2 regions of the Haloleucobacter albus genome follow, and region 1 is predicted to be linked to the other one. Evidence: riboswitches for the same ligand, from Rfam matches in the RefSeq annotation. Region 1 holds a riboswitch; the other holds the start of a gene.
What was found. A riboswitch is a leader RNA that binds a small molecule or an ion and turns the genes downstream of it on or off. The one in region 1 is predicted to bind cobalamin.
Positions count from the first base shown of each region.

Region 1 (4,366 bases):
CCTGTGCCGGCCCCGGCCATTCCGGCGTCTCTTCCACAGGAGGGGGACGCCACCGGGCTGGGCGGTATTGATCGCTCTGGCGGGCGCGTCTCGGTGGATGAAAAGCGCATGTTGAATGCGCGGGCTGATGTAAACCAGCTTCTGCCCATGAAGTATAAATGGGCATGGGAGAAGTATCTTGCCGGCTGCAACAACCACTGGATGCCGACGGAAGTCTCCATGCAGGCGGATATCGCGCTGTGGAAATCCCGCGAGGGGCTGACAGACGATGAGCGGCGCATGCTGAAGCGCAATCTCGGTTTCTTCGCGGCCTCTGAAAGCCTGGTGGCGAACAATATCGTGCTCGCCATCTACAAGCAGATCACCAATCCTGAATGCCGGCAATATCTGTTGCGACAGGCCTTTGAGGAAGCGGTGCATACACATACTTTTCAGTATATTGTTGAAAGTCTGGGTCTGGATGAGGGTGAGCTGTTCAACATGTATCGCGAAGTGCCCTCCATCACCGACAAGGCGGCGTGGGCGCTGAAATATACCTCAAACCTTGCCGATGGAGCCTTTTCCACCGAAACGGAAGAGGGGGCGCGGGCCTTCCTGCGGGATCTGGTGGCCTTCTATGTCGTGTTCGAGGGCATGTGGTTCTATACCGGCTTTGCGCAGATCCTCTCTCTGGGGCGGCGTAACAAGATGGTGGGGATCGCAGAGCAGTATCAGTATATTCTGCGTGATGAGAGTATTCATCTCAATTTCGGCATTGATGTCATCAACCAGATCAAGCTGGAGAATCCGCATCTGTGGACCCCGGCCTTTCAGGAGGATGTGCGAGCCATGCTGAAGGAGGGCGCAGAGCTGGAGGCCGCTTATGGGCGCGATACCATACCCCGCGGTTTCCTTGGGCTGAATGCCGGCCTGTGCGCGCAATATATGCATTTCATCGCCAACCGGCGCTGCGCCCAGCTGGGCCTTGCCCCGGTGTTTCCCGAGACGGAAAACCCCTTCCCCTGGATGAGCGAGACCATGGATCTGAAGAAGGAAAAGAACTTCTTCGAGACCCGCGTCATCGAATATCAAAATGGCGGCGCATTAGCCTGGGATTGATCCGCAGGGAGGGGGCGAGGCTGCGCTGAATGGTGCAGCCCTGCCATATTAGCAATTGACTTGAGGGGCGCTTTAGCCCCTCTTGCCTGTGTCGAAGGTTTCCGGGTGGTGACGCCCGGGACGAAGAGGGAACACGGTGCGTGGGGGCAAAGCCCCTTCAAACCCGTGGCTGCCCCCGCAACTGTGAACGGCGAGCCCGGCCTCACCATGCCACTGGGACTATCCCGGGAAGGCGAGGCCCATGCGAAGACCCGTGAGCCAGGAGACCTGCCTTGGACACGGAACGTCGCCTCAGCGGCGTTCTTTCCGCAATTGGACGCCGGGGTGTGCGTTTGGCGGTTGGGCTCCGTGCAGCCTCCGGCTGCCCCGTGCTCCACGCCCATGCTTTTGCCCCTCGTTCCGCATGTGCCGCCACATCGCCTCAGGCGCGGTGCTGTCCGGTATTGGGGAGACGGGAACGTGTTGTTTCGCAAGATGATGAAGGCTGGCGCATCTGTTTTTGCGCTGGGTGCGGCTCTGGTGTGCGCGCCCCATATGGCTTCGGCTCATTTCCAGCTTGTCTATGTTACCGATGCCAATCTGGAAAAGCCCGGCAATGTGCCGGTACAGCTCATTTTCTGGCATCCCTTCGAACTGGGGCCTGTCATGGCGATGGGTGAGCCGCAGGAGTTTTATGCGGTGCATCGCGGCAAGAAGATTGACCTGAAGCCGTCCCTCAAGGCGTTCAGCTTCCGGGCGGGCGAGAGCGAGGCGCAGGCCTGGGAAGGCGTGCTGCCGGTGAAGCGCCCCGGCGATTATGTGCTGGTGGCCGTGCCCGAGCCCTATCTGGAAGGCAGCGAAGACATCTACATCCAGCAGATCGCGAAGAGCTACGTGAATCTGCGTCAGCTGCCCACGGACTGGTCCGAGCCGCAGGGGCTGGTGACCGAGATCGTGCCGCTCAACCGGCCGACGAACATCATTGCCGGCTCCACCTTTACCGGCCGCGTGCTGTCTGAAGGCAAGCCCGTGCCGGGTGTTGAGGTGGAAGTGGAATATATGGCCGCTGAGCCTGTGCCGGGTGAAAAGAAGGCGGCCGAGCCCAAGGCTGCGCCCATGCCGGGTGGCGCTGTGGTGGCTATCACCAATGCCAATGGCGAATTTACCTTCGGTGTGCCCAAGGCCGGTTACTGGGGCTTCGCGGCGCTCGGCTCGGGCCCCAAAAAGACCCATGACGGCAAGGAACTCTCCCAGGATGCGGTGATCTGGGTCCGCGCTGACGAGATTCCCCAGCCCTGAGGCCGAACCTGGCCGGCCACGCCCTTCCGGTGCGGCCGGCCCATGGTCCACGCACCATGCCCGTGCGGGCAAAGCGATGGATGTTCTGAAGGTTCGAGGAGGGCTGCACATGCATATTGTTGATGGTGCCCTGTCCACGCCGGTTCTGGTGACCGGGGCGGTGGTGGCGGTTGGTGGGCTGGCGCTGGGGCTGAGATCCCTCACCATGGAGAAGATTCCGGCGGCGGGGGTGCTCAGCGCCACCTTCTTTGTGGCCTCGCTCGTTCATGTCCCCATTGGTCCGTCCAGCGTGCATCTCATCATGAATGGGCTGGCCGGGCTGGTGCTGGGCTGGGCGGCGTTTCCTGCGCTGTTTGTGGGCCTGCTGTTGCAGGCGGTGTTCTTCGGCTTTGGCGGCATCACTGTGCTGGGGGTGAATGCGGTGAATATCGCCCTGCCGGCCGTGCTGGTCTTCTATCTGTGCCGGCGCGGCGTGGCTTCGGCCTCGCCCATGGTATCTGCCCTGTGGGGCGCGCTGGGCGGCGGGCTCGCCATTGTCTTCACCACCTGTTTCGTTGCGCTGTCTCTGGCCATGAGCGGCGAGGAGTTCTTGCCGGCGGCGCAGTTCGTCTTCATCGCCCATATTCCGGTGATGGTGGTGGAAGCGCTGATTACCGGGGCGGCGGTCTATCTTGCCCGGCAGGTCAAGCCGGAGCTGTTCGGCGTGATGCAGGCGCCGCAGGGGAGTGCATCCTGATGAAAACGCATCTGTTTTCTGGCATTGTGGCGCTACTTCTGGCGCTGTCCACCCCGGCTTTCGCCCATAAGGTGATCGCCTCCGTCTACGCGGAGGGAGATGTGATCTCCGGCGATATCGGCTTTTCCAATGGCGATATGGCGCAGGATGTGCCGGTAGAGATCTTCGATCCGCAAGGCAACAGGCTGGGTGAGGTGAAGACGGATGAGGATGGCCTCTTCACCTTCCGCCCCACCCGCGCCGTAGCGCATATCTTCCGCGCCAATCTGGGCGGCGGGCATGTGGCCGAGGTGCGCATGGAGGCGGATGAACTGCCCGCTATCTCTGGCGCAGCCCCCGCTGCTGCGCCCGCTGTACAGGCCGGCGCTGCCGCATCTCTGGAAGAAACGCCCACTGCGCTCACCATGGCCGCTCAGGAAAAGCTGATCGCCACCGTGGTGCAAAAGCAGATCGTGCCGCTGCGTCGCGAGATCGCCGCCTATCAGGAAAAAACCAACCTTCAGAATGTTCTGGGGGGCATAGGTTATATTCTGGGGCTGTTCGGCCTTGGCTTCTATCTGGCGGCACGGCGCAAGCTGGCCAGAGGCTAGGGCGATGGCGCATCTGCAAGCCAGCGGGCAAAGCGCGCCGGTTCTGGCCAACAGCATGGCCGGCCGTGCCCCCGTTTCTCTTCTGGAGAGGCTGGACCCGCGTAGCCGCATTCTGGCGGCCACCGCTTTTGCTCTGGTGGTGGTGGCGTTGCATGATCTTGTCGCCCTGTCACTTGCGGTGCTGGCGGCCGGGCTGGTGATGCTGCTGGCGCGCCTGCCCATGGCGCGCACGCTGAAACGCATGGTCGCCATGGATGGCTTTGTGCTGTTCATGCTGTTGCTGTTGCCCTTCACCGTGCCGGGAGAGGAGATGTTCTCGCTGTTCGGCTATCCGGCCAGCCGGGAGGGCCTGCTGCGGGCGGTGGATATTGCACTGAAGGCCAATGCGGTGGTGCTGATGCTGCTGTCGCTGGTCGGCTCCATGGAGCCGGTGCGTCTGGGGCATGCTCTGCATCGCCTGCATGTGCCGGCTGGTCTGGTGCATCTGCTGCTGTTCACCGTGCGCTATGTGGATGTGCTGCGCGAGGAATATGAGCGCCTGCGGCAGGCCATGAAGGCGCGCGGCTTTCGCCCCCGTTCCAACTGGCACAGCTATCGCAGCCTTGGTTATCTCATGGGCATGATGCTGGTGCGTGCCATTGAGCGTTCCGAACGGATTCTGGAC
Region 1 is NZ_JBQWAS010000028.1:463,155-467,520, reverse strand. It holds gene ACT6QH_RS12045 (ribonucleotide-diphosphate reductase subunit beta) at 1-1,098, shown strand, start outside; cobalamin riboswitch at 1,177-1,387, shown strand; gene ACT6QH_RS12040 (DUF4198 domain-containing protein) at 1,558-2,376, shown strand; gene cbiM (cobalt transporter CbiM) at 2,486-3,112, shown strand; gene ACT6QH_RS12030 (NikL family nickel/cobalt ECF transporter subunit) at 3,112-3,702, shown strand; gene cbiQ (cobalt ECF transporter T component CbiQ) at 3,707-4,366, shown strand, end outside.

Region 2 (4,366 bases), on a different contig from region 1:
AGATCTTCCATCCACATGCCGAAATAGCGACACCCCGCATTCTTTCCTTTATATGCGGTGGCTCGCCCCGGCAGATCAGCCGCGGCATATTTTTCCGCCGCTCCGGCGGCTGGCGTCGAGAGGAAGCAGCACATGTCCAACGGGACCACCGAAAACACCGCTGAAGATGTCATCCTCATAGAGCGCGAGGGGCGCGTCGCCATTATCCGCCTCAACCGTCCCAAAGCACTCAATGCCCTGAATTTCCAGGTGATGACCGCCATGGCCAAGGCTGTCACCGCGCTCGATCAGGATACCGGCGTGGGCGCCATCGTCGTGACAGGTTCCGAAAAGGCCTTCGCCGCCGGTGCCGACATCAAGGAAATGGCAGAGCGCTCTGCCGTGGACATGTTGCTGGATGACTGGTTCTCCGATTGGCAGACCGTGGCGCACTGCCGCACCCCGCTGATCGCGGCGGTTTCCGGCTTCGCGCTGGGTGGTGGCTGTGAGCTGGCCATGATGTGCGACCTCATCATCGCTTCCGAAACCGCCAAATTCGGCCAGCCCGAAATCAAGCTGGGCGTCATGCCCGGCATGGGCGGCTCGCAGCGCCTCACCCACGCCATTGGCAAATACAAGGCCATGGACATGGTGCTGACCGGCCGCATGATTGGCGCTGAAGAGGCCGAGCGCGCCGGCCTTGTCTCCCGCGTGGTGCCGGCCGAGCGCCATATGGAAGAGGTGATGGAAACCGCCCGCACCATCGCCAATTATGGCAAACCCTCCGTGCTTTCCGCGAAGGAAGCAGTCAATCGCGCCTTTGAAGTGAGCCTGAATGAAGGCGTGTTGTTTGAACGGCGCACCTTCCATGCCCTGTTCGCCACAGAAGACCAGAAGGAAGGCATGCGTGCCTTCTCCGAAAAGCGGGCAGCGGAATTCAAGAACCGCTGAGCCCCTTCCCGCCCTCACAGGGAAGAAGCCTCATCTTTCAGTCTGCCGCGGACCTGCCGCGGCAGGCGGGCTGGGCGCAGAATATCCGTCCCCGCGCCCGGATCTGAACATGCTTATGTTGCAATGCGGCCACAGATGTTACCAAACTGTAATAGGTCCATTGACGCTTGACGTTACGAATCCCTATTTTCCATCTCCGACGGTATCCTTCCCAGAAGGATGAAAAGGGAACGTGGTGAGATGTGCATCTGCGCATCAAATCCATGGCTGCCCCCGCAACTGTGAGTGGCGAGCCTCTCTCCAATAGACCACTGGGCATCAGGGGCCTGGGAAGGTGGAGACAGGCAGGGACCCACAAGCCAGGAGACCTGCCGTCACCCGTGGTCACACGCGAGCACGTCGGGCGGGGCTCCCCGATGCGGTGAACAGTTTCATGTCTCCCGACATGGAAACGACGCTTCGTTCGCGGTGACGTGTCCACATTGGCGTTTCGCCAGAGGTTCACATGCCGCGTTCCGCTCCCTTCAGCCACCAGCTCCGTGCTGCATTCGGCGCCACAAAACAGGCTCCTGATACAGCGGCTCTTACCCGCCATATGCGTTGTTCCAGCGCCAGCCTGCTGGCAATCAGCATCGCTATGGCCGCAACTCCGGCTTTTGCCCAGTCTGCCGAAAACACGCAGCAAGCTGAAGAGATCCAGATTCAGGAACAGATCGCCCTGCCGGATGTGGTGGTGAGCGCCACCACCCAGGCCACACCCAGCCGCGAAGTCGCCAGCTCGGTGACCGTAGTGACCGGCGAGGAGATCGAGCAGCGTCAGGAGCGCAGCGTCCCGGATGTTCTGCAATCCGTTCCCGGCTTGAATGTTGTGCAGACGGGCGGCCCCGGCAGCTCAACCTCCGTGTTCATTCGTGGCTCCAGCTCCAGCCAGGTCAAGGTGATGCTGGACGGCATTGAGCTTGCCGACCCATCCAGCCCCGGCAATACGTTCGATCTCGGCTACATGTTCACCAATGACATGGCCCGGCTTGAGGTTCTGCGTGGCCCGCAGAGCGGCCTTTATGGCTCGGAGGCCATTGGCGGCGTCATCTCCATGACGACCGAGCGCGGCAGCGGCCCGGCCCAGCTTTCCGGTTATCTGGAAGCCGGTGGCCTTGGCACTTTCAATCAGGTCGCGAGCCTGAAGGGGGCCATGCAGGGCTTCTCCTACAATATGAATATCGGCAATTATGCCAGTACGGCCATTCCGGTCACGCCGCAATCCATCATTCCCTTCGGCATGCCGAACAATGACAACCGGAATGAAAACCTCACGCTCTCCGGGCGTTTCGACCTGGATGTGAGCGACAATTTCACCATCAACTACACCGCCCGCTACATTAACGCCTGGCTCGATTACACCTCGGATTTGTGGAACAGCGCCACATATGAGAGCGCGCCGGCCCCCTTCCAGGATACGACCCACGCCACGACCTTCATCACCAAGGGTGAAGGCATCTGGTCCTTGCTGGATGGCGCGCTGGTCAACACCTTCGGTGTTGCCGCTACAAATTATGCGCGCGACAATACCAGCCTCTACAAGAACAATCTCAGCGAATATTCCGGTGACCGCCAGACCTATTACTGGCGTTCCAGCTATGATTTCATGCCCGGCCAGAACCTGCTTGTCGGCGTGGAACACAAGCGTGATTACATGACCTCCGAATCTGCCTGGACCAGCATGGATGCCAGCAGCGACGATACGGCCGGTTATGCTCAGCTTCAGACGTCTTTCTGGGATCGTCTCTTCATCGCGGCCAATATCCGCTATGATGATTATGATACCTGGGGTGGCCATACCACTTGGCGTATTGCGCCTGCGCTCTGGATTCCAGAAACCAACACAAAGCTGAAGTTCACCTATGGCACCGGCTTCAAGGCGCCGACCCTCTATCAGCTTTATGCCCCCTATTACGGCAACACCAACCTCAAGCCCGAAGAGAGCGACGGCTGGGATGTCGGCTTTGAACAATATCTGTGGGATGACAAAGTCAGCTTCGGCCTGACCTATTTCTACAATGATGTGACGAACCTTATTGTCACCGCCCGCAACATGACAACCGGCAACTACACCAACGAGAACCTCTCCAGCGCTACGAGTGATGGCGTTGAAGCCTTTCTGGCGTTGAAGCTTTCCGAGCAGTTCTCCATTCGGGCCGATTACACCCACACCAATACGGTGGGGCACTTCCCGCAGGGGCAGTCCTTTGGCACCAGTTGCGCCCAGCGCACCGCCACCTCCTGCTATCCGCTGCGCCGGCCAGACAACAAGTTCAGCCTCGCGCTCAACTGGCAACCCGTTGAACAGCTGCTGCTGACCGCCACGCTGGTGACCGTGACCGATTGGTGGGACATCAACCGCGTGACCTCCGCCATTGTGGAACAGCCCGGCTATACGCTCGTGAATGTCTCGGCGAACTACGAGATCAACGAGAACGCCACGGTGTTCGGCCGCATCAACAATCTGCTTGATGAAAGCTATGAAAACCCCAATGGCTGGGAAGCTCCCGGCCTCACCGCCATTGCCGGCGTGCGCCTCACCTATTGAGGCCGGCCGGTTGAGCTGACAGATTTTGAGGCCGCGCCGCATATGTGGCGTGGTTTCTTGCTGTAAGCTTCAGTCCCATTCGGGCAGGCCATGTCTGCATGGCGTCGCCTGCCCGGCTGAAACAGCGCAACATGAAAGAGCCCGCTGTGCCAAGGCCCTGCATCAAGGCCGCAATGTCCCGAAAATCCGCGTTTGGCCTCATGTTCCAGGCGGCGAGGCTGTGGCTTGTCATGCTGATGGCGGTTTCCGCACCCGGCGCATTCAGCCCGGTTCTGGCCCAACAGGTGATGGCCCAGCACGCGCCTGCCCCTTCGCCCAAACCCTCCCGTATCGTTTCGCTCAATCTGTGTGCGGATGAATTGCTGCTGCGGCTGGTGCCAAAGGCCCGGATTCTCTCCGTCACCACCCTGGCCAGCGACACCGTGAGCTCCAGCGTTGCCGATCTTGCCCAGGGGGTTCCCACCAATCGCGGGTTGGCGGAAGAAGTGATACCGCTGGGGCCGGATCTTGTTCTGGCCGGCGCTTTCACCACACGGGCCACCGTCTCCAACCTGCGCCGCTTTGGCGTGGATGTGATGGATCTTGCCCCGCCCCAATCTCTGGATGAAGCCTATACGCAGATTCGCGCCGTCGCCGCCCGACTGGGTGAGCCGGAAAAGGGCGAAGAGATGGTGCGCGAACTTCAGGCGTCCATTCCCTCCTCCGCCCCCCGTCAAACGAAAATGCGTCCGCTGCGAGCCGTGGTCGTGCGCCCCAATGGCTTCACTGCCGGGCGACAGACCCTGGCGGATGATCTGCTCCGCCGCGCCGGGCTGGACAATGTGGCTGCCCGCCTCAAACCGGACAAGC
Region 2 is NZ_JBQWAS010000029.1:92,253-96,618, forward strand. It holds gene ACT6QH_RS12920 (enoyl-CoA hydratase) at 133-930, shown strand; cobalamin riboswitch at 1,114-1,320, shown strand; gene ACT6QH_RS12925 (TonB-dependent receptor plug domain-containing protein) at 1,436-3,517, shown strand; gene ACT6QH_RS12930 (ABC transporter substrate-binding protein) at 3,691-4,366, shown strand, end outside.
Region 2: it holds a riboswitch for cobalamin, as region 1 does, so the genes downstream of both, ACT6QH_RS12925 (TonB-dependent receptor plug domain-containing protein) here and ACT6QH_RS12040 (DUF4198 domain-containing protein) in region 1, are expected to answer to the same signal.